2 linked regions of the Indioceanicola profundi genome follow. The protein of the gene in region 1 interacts with the protein of each later gene in a pairwise test. Links are inferred from orthologs where the notes say so. Each region holds a gene or a part of one and is shown on either strand. Other genes may lie near its edges.

Region 1 (5,960 bases):
GAGCATCTGGTCGCCCGCTACAACGTGCCCTATGCGGAGCGGGCCGATATGGACGATAGTCCCGTGACCGTCCCGGCCTGATGCCGCTGACCGTTATGCCGGGGGGAGGCATGCGGATACGGAATGTTCATTGCGCGCCAAACCCCTTGCCGCTAATGCCCTTGCGTCCTAACTTGAAGGTGCGCAATGCGATTGCCGGTTTGTGTGCCCTTGCGGATCGGCAATCGCTTGCGTGATTTTTCCGAACAGCCGGACAGGACTGGACCCCAGTGACCGCCCGCAGGACACAGAGCAAAGCCATCGCCGCCCGGGCCAGCGCCCGGCAGGATGCCATTCTGTCCCTGGGCCTGTCTGCGAGCCTAGCTCTGGCGCTTGCCGCCGGCCTTGGCCTGACCCTTCGACTAATCGGCCCCTGAGCGCACACGCCCTATTCGGGAGAAGCGTTCAGGGGGGACCCGCCCGGAACGTCGGCGCAGCATATTGCGCCCGTATCCAGGCCTGCCGACCCAAGCCGAAATCCAGGATCAGATACCGGACAGCGCCATGACCATCAGCCGCGAAGCCAACCGCGTCATCATCTTCGACACCACCCTGCGCGATGGGGAGCAGTCCCCCGGCGCCTCCATGAATCTGGAGGAAAAGCTGCGCATCGCCGCGACGCTGGAGGAGATGGGCGTCGACGTGATCGAAGCCGGGTTCCCCATCGCTTCCAACGGTGACTTCGAATCCGTGCGTGAGATCGGGCGCGTGGTGAAGAATTCCACCGTCGCCGGCCTCGCCCGCGCCGCCCGCATGGATATCGACCGTGCGGCGGAGGCTCTCCAGTATGCCGAGCGCAAACGCATCCATACCTTCATCTCCACGAGCCCGCTGCACATGAAGTACAAGCTCCAGATGGAGCCGTCAGCGGTGCTTCAGGCGGTTACCGACAGCGTGACCCACGCCCGCAATCTTGTGGAGGATGTGGAGTGGTCCGCCGAGGACGGCAGCCGGACGGAGATCGACTTCCTCTGCCGTTGCGTGGAAGCCGCCATCAAGGCCGGCGCCACCACCATCAACATCCCCGATACGGTCGGATACGCCGTGCCGGAGGAGTACGGGGCCCTGTTCCGCACCCTGATCGAGCGGGTGCCGAACAGCGACAAGGCTATTTTCTCGGTTCACTGCCACAACGATCTCGGCTTGGCAGTCGCCAATTCCCTCTCCGGCGTTGCCAACGGCGCTCGGCAGATTGAATGCACGATCAACGGCCTTGGTGAGCGCGCCGGCAACGCCGCGCTGGAAGAGATCGTGATGGCGCTGCGCACCCGCAGCGACGTCATGCCTTATGCCAACGGCATCAGGACGGAGCACATCACCCGCGCCTCCCGCCTTGTCTCCACCGTCACCGGCTTCGCAGTACAGCCCAACAAGGCCATCGTCGGGGCGAACGCATTCGCGCATGAGTCCGGCATTCACCAGGACGGGATGCTGAAGAACGCCCAGACCTATGAGATCATGACGCCGGAGTCGGTCGGCCTGAACCGCTCAACCCTCGTCATGGGCAAGCACTCCGGCCGCGCCGCCTTCCGGGCCAAGCTGAAGGAGCTCGGCTATGAGGATATGGGGGACAACGCCATCAACGATGCGTTCCGCCGCTTCAAGGATCTGGCCGACCGCAAGAAGGATGTCTTTGACGAGGATATTGTCGCCCTCGTGGATGACGAGGTCGGCCGCCAGCATGATCGGGTGAAGTTCCTGGCGCTCCAGGTCGTCGCCGGCTCCCGCGGGCCGCAGCATGCGGTGCTGGAGATCGAGGTGGACGGCAAGGCGTTGCCGCCGGTGGTCAGCTTCGGCAACGGCCCGGTGGACGCCGTACTGAACGCCATCCGCAGCGCCTTCCCGCACGAGGCGCGGCTCCAGCTCTATCAGGTGCATGCCGTCACCGCCGGGACCGACGCGCAGGCCGAAGTCACGGTGCGGCTGGAGGAGAACGGCAAGACCGTCAACGGCCAGGGCGCCGACGCGGATACGCTGGTCGCGACCGCCCGCGCCTATATCCATGCCCTCAACAAGCTGCTGGTGAAGCGACAGAAGACGGCTCCGGCCGCCATGAGCGCCTGAGGGGGCGTGGTTCAGCGGGGCATCGGGCCCACCACTGGTCTCAAGGTAAATCACCGCAGCCCCGCTCGCCGTCCCGTCATGCTCCTGCATGGCGGAGCCGGCGGGCGGGGCGTCTCGTTTGGGCAGGCCGCCTGTATGGCGGTTCGACGTCCGACGGCCTTCTGGTCCAAGAATGCCCGATACCAGGGCTCTGCTGGCTGAGACCTCCCTGCATCTTCTGGACAGGGGGCGACTATCCATCCCGGCAGGATTACCTCTTCCGCATCCATCCACTCTTTGCCATTCTTTAAACCTGATCAGGGCAAATTCCAGGCATCGGCCTTTCACCTCTTGAGGAGGGCCGTTCAAATGGTCTATGTCAGCTTCGCGGTTCGGCTTACTCCGGGGTCGGGCGCGCAGCGGGCCCGCTACACCGGACTCTAGAGAAATCCCCGATGTTTCCCAATCTCCTCGGTATGTTCTCGGCCGACATGGCGATCGACCTGGGAACGGCCAACACCCTCGTTTATGTCCGTGGCCGCGGGATCGTCCTGAACGAACCTTCGGTGGTGGCCATCGCCAATGTCCGCGGAAAGCGCCAGGTGCTGGCCGTGGGCGATGAGGCCAAGCTGATGCTCGGCCGAACGCCCGGCAACATCCAGGCCATCCGGCCGCTGCGGGACGGCGTCATTGCCGACTTCGAAGTGGCCGAGGAGATGATCAAGCACTTTATCCGGAAGGTGCACAACCGGCGGAGCTTCGCGAGCCCGCAGGTCATCATCTGCGTCCCCTCCGGCAGCACCGCCGTCGAGCGGCGCGCCATCCAGGAATCCGCGGATCATGCTGGTGCGCGCCGGGTCTTCCTGATCGAGGAGCCCATGGCGGCCGCCATCGGCGCCGGCCTGCCGGTCACCGAGCCCACAGGTAGCATGGTGGTGGATATCGGTGGCGGCACCACCGAAGTGGCCGTGCTTTCCTTGGGCGGCATCGTGTATTCTCGCTCGGTAAGGGTAGGCGGCGACAAAATGGATGAGGCGATTATCGCTTATATCCGGCGTCACCATAACCTGCTCGTGGGTGAGGGCTCAGCCGAACGGATCAAGAAGGAGATCGGGTCTGCCTGCCCGCCGGAGGATGGCGAGGGCCGGGTGATGGAGATCAAGGGCCGCGACCTGATGAATGGGGTTCCGAAGGAACTCATCATCAGTGAGCGCCAGATTTCCGAAAGCCTGGCCGAGCCGGTCAGCCAGATCATCGAGGCGGTGAAGGTGGCACTGGAGCATACGGCACCGGAACTGGCGGCGGACATCGTCGACAAGGGCATCGTGCTCACCGGTGGCGGCGCGCTTCTGTCCAATCTCGATTTCGTGCTCCGTCACGCGACCGGCCTTCCGGTTTCCATCGCCGACGATCCGTTGTCGTGCGTGGCGCTGGGTACCGGGCGGGCACTGGAGGAAATGAAGACGCTGAAGAACGTACTGATCACCATGTACTGATCGGTCGTGATGAAGCGTCCAGTAGGGTTATTTCATTAAGGGTCTTCCGCTATTCTTTCGGTGAATGGCGGAGCCCCGGAGACCGGGCCTGCAGCGGCGCTTCGGATGTCGCGGTCGGGCCGGCTTTCCGGGCCGTCGTCATCACCGGGATTCAGCGGAATCGGCCACGTGAAGACACGCAACAGCGGAACCGTCGTTCGGATCGCAGCGCCCGTCTGGGCGCTGGTTCACCGGTTTTATTTCCTGTTGTTGGTCATGGCCGCCATAGCCCTGATGCTGGTCAGCCAGATCGACACGCTGCGGGTGGATCAGGCCCGCGCTCGTGTTACGGACGCTTTCACGCCGATCCTGAACGTCATCTCGCGGCCCGCGAACATCGTCGCGACCTCCATCGAATATGCGCGCAATCTCTCCGACCTGCATGTCGAGAATGAGCGGCTGCGGGAGGAGAATGCGCGCCTGCTGCATTGGCAACAGGCGGCGTTGCGGCTGGAGGCGGAGAACAAGTCACTCCGTGGCCTTCTGGCCTACAAGCCGGACCCGGCGGCCAGCTTCGTCACGGCCCGTGTGGTCGCCGATCCGGGCGGAGCCTGGGTCCGCACGCTGGTCGTGACGGCCGGCCGCCGCGACGGGGTGCAGCGAGGGCAGGCGGCGATGGCAGGGCAGGGGCTGGTCGGCCGCGTGGTCCAGGTCGGCGAATGGTCGTCCCGACTGATGCTGATCACCGACCTGAATGCCCGTATTCCCGTGATCCTGGAAACGACCCGTCAGCGCGCCATGCTCAGCGGCGACAACTCCGATCGGCCGAAGCTGCTTTACATGCCCCGCGGCGTGGAGGTCACGCCCGGCGAACGGGTCTTTACCTCCGGCCATGGCGGGCTGTTCCCGGCCGGCCTGCCGGTCGGCGTCGTGGCCACCGGCGAAGACGGCACGGTGCGCGTCGTTCCCATGGTGGACCCTGCCCGCATCGAGCACGTACAGTTGGTTGATTTCGGCATCCCCGGCGGACTTGCCGCCGAAGCTGTTCAGCCCGGCGGCATGCAGTGAGGACCCCGGCCATGGCCGTGGGCATGTGGCACAGGCTCGACCAGACAGGGCGCAATCTGCTGCCCTTCGCGATCACCGTGGCGATGATGCTGGTGTCGATGGCGCCCATGCGCCTGCCCGGCTTCTCCACCGTCGCCCCGCCGCTGACCTTGATTGCCGTGTTCTACTGGGCGATCCACCGGCCGGATCTGCTCCGCCCCTCCATCGCGTTCCTGATCGGATTGTTGCAGGACCTTCTCAGCGGTGCGCCGCTGGGGATGACGCCGCTGGTTCTCACCTTGTGCTACTGGGTGCTGATCACCCAGCGCCGCTTTTTCCTGGGAAGCTCTTTCCTGCTGCTCTGGTGGGGCTTCGCCATGGTGGCCGGAGCGGCCTCGCTGGTGCAGTGGGCGGCCTACTCACTGATGGAGGCAACCGTGCTGGATGTGAAGCCCGCGGTCTTCCAGGCGCTGGTCGCCATAGCCATATTTCCAGCACCCGCATGGATTCTCATGCGCATCCACCGGGCCTTCCTGAACGAGGAGGGCTGAGCCACATGCTATCCGCCTTCGACCGCGACGCAGAACGCCAGCGCCTGCTTACCCGCCGCATGCTTGTGCTTGGCGGGTTGAAGGCGGGTGCCGTCTCCGCCCTTCTTGCGCGCCTTTACTATCTGCAGATCGTGGAGAGCGACAAATACGCCACGATGGCGGACGACAACCGCATTTCCTTGCGGCTGCTCGCCCCGCCGCGCGGACTGATCGTGGATCGCCACGGCGTTCCGCTGGCAGTCAATGAGCAGAATTTCCGATTGGTCCTGGTCTCGGAGCAGGCCGGCAACCCGCAGGAGGTTCTGGACAAGGTCGCCCAGCTCATTCCGGTAAGCGAGACGGAGCATCGGCGCATCCTGCGCGACTTGCAGCGCTCACGCCGGTTCGCGCCCGTGACCCTCAAGGAGAATCTGACCTGGGATCAGGTCTCCGCCATCGAGGTGAATCTCCCCGACCTTCCCGGCTCCTCCATTGATGTGGGGCAGGTACGGAGCTACCCGTTCGGCGAGGCGACGGCCCATGTACTGGGCTATGTCGGCGCAGTGTCTGAGAAGGAGCTGGTGGGGTCGGAGGACCCGCTCCTGTCCCTACCGGGCTTCCGCATCGGCAAGAACGGGGTGGAGCGGCACCATGACCTCGCCCTTCGTGGGACGTCCGGAACCCAGCAGCTGGAGGTCAACGCCGTCGGCCGCGTCGTGCGCGAGCTGTCGAGGGAGCCTGGACAGCCCGGCCGGCAGGTGACGCTGACACTGGATGCGAAGCTGCAGCATTATGTGCAGCAGCGTCTTTCCGCCGAGCGCAGCGC
Region 2 (4,577 bases), 1.4 Mb from region 1 along the record:
TGAAGGCTGCGGCGAAGGCCAACCGCCGCCGTGCCCTGCCCCGCTGGACCTGGCCGGCGGTGAAGGCCGCCGCCGTGCTGCTGCCTGTGCTGGGGCTGGGCGCCGCGACAACCTGGGCATGGGACTCCGGCCGCATCCAGGCGGCTTGGGAGAGCACGGGGGAAGGTTTCCTGAACGTGACCGCAGGCGCTGGCCTGGCGGTACAGGAGGTGTTCGTCGAGGGCCGGAATGAGGCCGATCCGAAGGAGCTGCTGGCCGCCCTGGGCGTCGAGCGCGGCATGCCCATGCTGGCCTTCGATCCCCATGCCGCGCGCGAGGCGCTGGAGGATATCCCTTGGGTATCCAGCGCCGTGGTGGAACGTCGCCTGCCCGACACGATCTATGTCCGGATCGTGGAACGCACGCCCATGGCGCTGTGGCAGGTGGATCGTACACTGCGGCTTGTGGACGGCGATGGCACGGTTCTGACCAGCGACAATCTGGAGCGCTGGGCCGACCTGCCCATGCTGGTCGGGCCGGAGGCACCTGACCGCGGCAAGGAGCTGCTGGCCCTGCTGGCGTCCGAGCCGCTGGTCGGCCAGCGTGTGGATGCGGCGGTGCTGGTCGGCGGTCGCCGCTGGGACCTGCGGCTGGACAACGGCGTGGACATCCGCCTGCCGGAGACGGATATCGGCTCCGCCCTGCGGCAGCTCGCGACCGTGCAGCAGACGAATCAGGTGCTTGAGCGTGATGTGGTCGCGATCGACCTGCGCGTGCCCGACCGGCTGGTGGTTCAGACCTCCGCCACCGCGGCCGAGGCGCGGCGCAAAGCTGCATCCGACAAAAAGCGTAAGATCTGAGAGGGCGGCAGATGGCATTTCCGGGCGCGCTGAATGTGCGGACGAAGGCAAGGCGGGTGCCGCGCGGCGGCACCGTCGCCGCCCTCGACGTCGGCTCGACCAAGGTCGTCTGCTTCATCGCCAAGGTGGACGATCCCGGTTCCATCCGCGTGGTGGGCATCGGCCATCAGGTCAGCCGGGGCGTGCGCGCCGGCACCATCGTGGACATGGAGGCGGCGGAGACCGCCATCGGCACCGCCGTCCATGCCGCCGAGACCATGGCCGGCGAGCAGATCCGCGACGTGCTGGTCAGCCTGTCCGGCGGTCAGCCGGAAAGTCAGACACTGACCATCGAGTCGCCTGTGAACGGGCATGAGATCGGCGACGGTGACCTGAAGCGCGCCCTGGCGCAGGCCCGGAACCTGACCATCTCGCCGGATGCGGAGCTGATCCATTCCATCCCGGTCGGCTATACCGTCGACGGCTCCAAGGGCATTCGCGATCCGCGCGGCATGGTGGGAGAGCGGTTGGGCGTGCGTCTGAACGTCGTCACCGCCGCCGCCAATCCGGTACGCAACCTGATGAGCTGCATCGGCCGCTGCCATCTGGGCGTCGAGGGCTTCGTCATGAGCCCCTATGCCGCCGGCCTGTCCTGTCTGGTCGAGGACGAGATGGACCTTGGCGTCACCCTGATCGACATGGGCGGCGGCACCACCAGTATTTCCGTCTTCTTCGATGGCAAGATGGTCTGGTGCGACAGCGTTCCGCTGGGCGGAGCCCATGTGACCAACGACATCGCCCGCGGCCTGACCACCCCTCTCGTCCATGCGGAGAGGCTGAAGACGCTCTACGGCAGCGCCATGGTCGCCGGCTCCGACGAGCGGGAGATCATTGATGTCCCGCAGGTGGGGGAGGAGGAGCGCGGCACCGCCAATCATGTTCCGAAATCCCTGCTGGTCGGCATCGTCCAGCCCCGGCTCGAGGAGATTTTCGAGCTGGTCCGCGGCAGGCTTGAGGCGTCCGGCATGGCCAAGATGGCCGGCCGCCGCGTCGTCCTGACCGGCGGCGCGTCCCAGATGACCGGGATGCGCGATCTGGCCGCCCAGGTGCTGGACAAGCAGGTGCGCATGGGCCGCCCGCTCCGCATCGGCGGCCTGGCCGAGAATATGGGCGGTCCCGCCTTCGCGGCGGCCGCCGGGCTGCTGTCCTATGCGGTGCAGCACCATGCCGACCTTCCCGCCCTGGCCCCGCTGGTGGAGCAGCCCACCGGTCTCTGGGGTCGGGTGAACATGTGGCTGAGGGAGAACCTGTGACCGCCCGATCTAGATGCCAGGTGCGTCGATGGCGACCTCAGCCGGAAGCGCACCAGACTTGAGCGAATAGGGCCGGATTTCGGCCGCCATGGATATCCGCCGCGACCCCCATTTTCCTCCTACGCTAAGGAGCCCGACGATGACCATCAAAGTGACCATCCCCTCCGTGGACGTGCAGACCAAGCCGCGCATCACCGTGTTCGGTGTCGGCGGCGCTGGCGGCAATGCGGTCAACAACATGATCCGCTCCAACCTGGAAGGCGTTGAGTTCGTCGTCAGCAACACCGATGCGCAGGCGCTGGCCAACAGCCTCGCGCCCCAGCGGGTGCAGCTCGGCAGCACCATCACCCGCGGCCTCGGCGCCGGTTCCCGCCCCGATGTGGGCCGGGCCGCGGCGGAGGAGCAGCTCGAAGAGATCATGAACCATCTCTCGGGCACCAACATGTGCTTCATCACCGCCGGCATGGGCGGCGGCACCGGCACGGGCGCGGCCCCGGTCATCGCCCGTGCGGCGCGTGAGCAGGGCATCCTGACCGTCGGCGTGGTGACCAAGCCCTTCAACTTCGAGGGCGCGCACCGCATGCGCACCGCGGAGAACGGGATTCAGGAGCTGGCGCAGTATGTCGACACCCTGATCATCATTCCGAACCAGAACCTGTTCCGCATCGCCAACGAGCGCACCACCTTCGCCGACGCCTTCAAGATGGCGGATGACGTGCTGCATGCCGGCGTGCGCGGCGTGACCGACCTGATGGTCATGCCCGGCCTGATCAACCTGGACTTCGCTGACATCCGCACCGTGATGACGGAAATGGGCAAGGCGATGATGGGCACCGGCGAGGCGTCCGGCGAGCGCCGCGCCGTGGAGGCCGCGGAGGCCGCCATCAGCAACCCGCTGCTGGACGACATCTCCATGCGCGGCGCGCGCGGCGTGCTGATCAACATCACCGGCGGCATGGACATGACCCTGTTCGAGGTGGATGAGGCGGCGAACCGCATCCGCGACGAGGTCGATCCGGAAGCCAACATCATCTTCGGCTCCACCTTCGACGAGTCGATGGAAGGCAAGATGCGCGTGTCGGTGGTCGCCACCGGCATCGAGACCGTCGCCGCCCAGCAGTCCCGCCCGCAGGCCCAGCCCACCCTGACCGTGGTGCATGACCGCGCCGCCGAGGCGAAGCGCCACTTCCCGACGGCCGCTCCGGCCATGCGTCCGGCCATGGGCGGGGCTGCCGCCATGACGCAGCCCAGCCACTTCGCCACGCTGCAGCCCGCTCCGATGGCTCCGGCCCCGACCGCAGGATTGACCCCGGACGCCGAGCAGGCGGCACGGATGGAAGAGGCCTATGCGCCGATGCAGGAGGCCGCTGCCGCTCCGGAGATGCACATGGAGGAAATGCCGGTCGCTCCGATGCAGCCGGCCATGCCGCAGCCTGCTCCGGCCCCGACCGGCCCGCTGCGCGGTGAGCGCAAGGAAGGCGCCTTCATCGCCCCGCGTCCGGCCGAGGCCGGCCCGCGCGCCGGCGCAACGAACCCGCAGCGCTTCCAGCCGGCCCAGCCGGAGCCGAAGAAGAAGGGCTTCCTCGGCAATCTGTTCGGTCGCGTGACCGGCGCTTCCGAGCCCGCTCCCCAGCAGGCCCGCCCCGCGCCTGCCCCGCAGCCGCAGATGTCCCGCCCGGCGCCGCAGCCCGCCCCGCAGCAGCCGACGGGCGTGGAGCACGCTCCGCGCGCCAAGCCGGCCACGGAGGACGACATGCTCGACATTCCGGCCTTCCTGCGCCGTCAGGCCAACTGATCCCCTGATCGGTTCTTCCGCATTGCAGAAGGGGCCGGCCCGCGAGGGCCGGCCCCTTTCCATTGGCCCGCGTCGCCGTCACGAACGGCCCGGTCGTAACAATCTGCAACAAAGAGTGATTTGAGACTGGGAATCCCAGTTGTTATCTCAGCAGTGTGGAGTTCCAGCCTGCTGCGCCGCAACACGGCGAGCCAGGCAGTCTCCCGGCGGACCCGTCCCGGGTCCGGTCCCTTGAAACCGGATGACGACGACATGACCCGGCAGCGCACCCTGAAGGCCCCGATCAACTGCACCGGCATCGGCCTGCATTCCGGCAGCCGCGTGCGGATGACCCTGCGGCCCGCGCCCGTCGATACCGGCATCGTCTTCATCCGCACCGATCTGCCCGTCGAGCGCGCTACTGTTCCGGCCCGCTGGGATCTGGTCAGCGACACCCGCCTCTGCACCGTGATCAGCAACGAGGGCAAGGCGGCCGTCGGCACGGTGGAGCATCTGATGGCCGCCCTGCGCGCCGCGGAGATCGACAATCTGTATGTCGAGCTGGACGCGCCCGAGGTGCCGATCATGGATGGCAGCTCCGCGCCTTTCGTCTTCCTGATCGAGTGCGCCGGCATCGTGGCGCAGCCGGCTTCCCGTCGCGTGATCCGGGTG

What was found. The genes of interacting proteins can lie anywhere in the genome.
Region 2: the proteins of DOL89_RS10035 (region 1) and ftsA interact in binary tests that used the Escherichia coli proteins (3 or more experiments, as listed by UniProt). The link is inferred for Indioceanicola profundi from one-to-one orthologs.

Annotation. Positions count from the first base shown.
Region 1 is NZ_CP030126.1:2,096,744-2,102,703, reverse strand. What follows is about bases 1,678-4,557. They hold DOL89_RS10035 (rod shape-determining protein), read left to right. Parts: upstream 1,678-2,537; coding sequence 2,538-3,578; downstream 3,579-4,557. Other genes in these bases: mreC (rod shape-determining protein MreC), read left to right, coding at 3,747-4,557; DOL89_RS10040 (2-isopropylmalate synthase), read left to right, coding at 1,678-2,103. In the rest of the region: DOL89_RS10045 (hypothetical protein), read left to right, coding at 1-81; DOL89_RS24855 (hypothetical protein), read left to right, coding at 270-416; more of DOL89_RS10040, read left to right, coding at 544-1,677; more of mreC, read left to right, coding at 4,558-4,625; rod shape-determining protein MreD, read left to right, coding at 4,637-5,155; mrdA (penicillin-binding protein 2), read left to right, coding at 5,161-5,960. UniProt on the Escherichia coli protein: Forms membrane-associated dynamic filaments that are essential for cell shape determination. Acts by regulating cell wall synthesis and cell elongation, and thus cell shape.
Region 2 is NZ_CP030126.1:657,084-661,660, reverse strand. Bases 53-2,990 are described here. They hold ftsA (cell division protein FtsA), read left to right. Parts: upstream 53-850; coding sequence 851-2,131; downstream 2,132-2,990. Other genes in these bases: ftsZ (cell division protein FtsZ), read left to right, coding at 2,271-2,990; DOL89_RS03190 (cell division protein FtsQ/DivIB), read left to right, coding at 53-839. In the rest of the region: more of DOL89_RS03190, read left to right, coding at 1-52; more of ftsZ, read left to right, coding at 2,991-3,926; lpxC (UDP-3-O-acyl-N-acetylglucosamine deacetylase), read left to right, coding at 4,179-4,577. UniProt on the Escherichia coli protein: Essential cell division protein that assists in the assembly of the Z ring. May serve as the principal membrane anchor for the Z ring.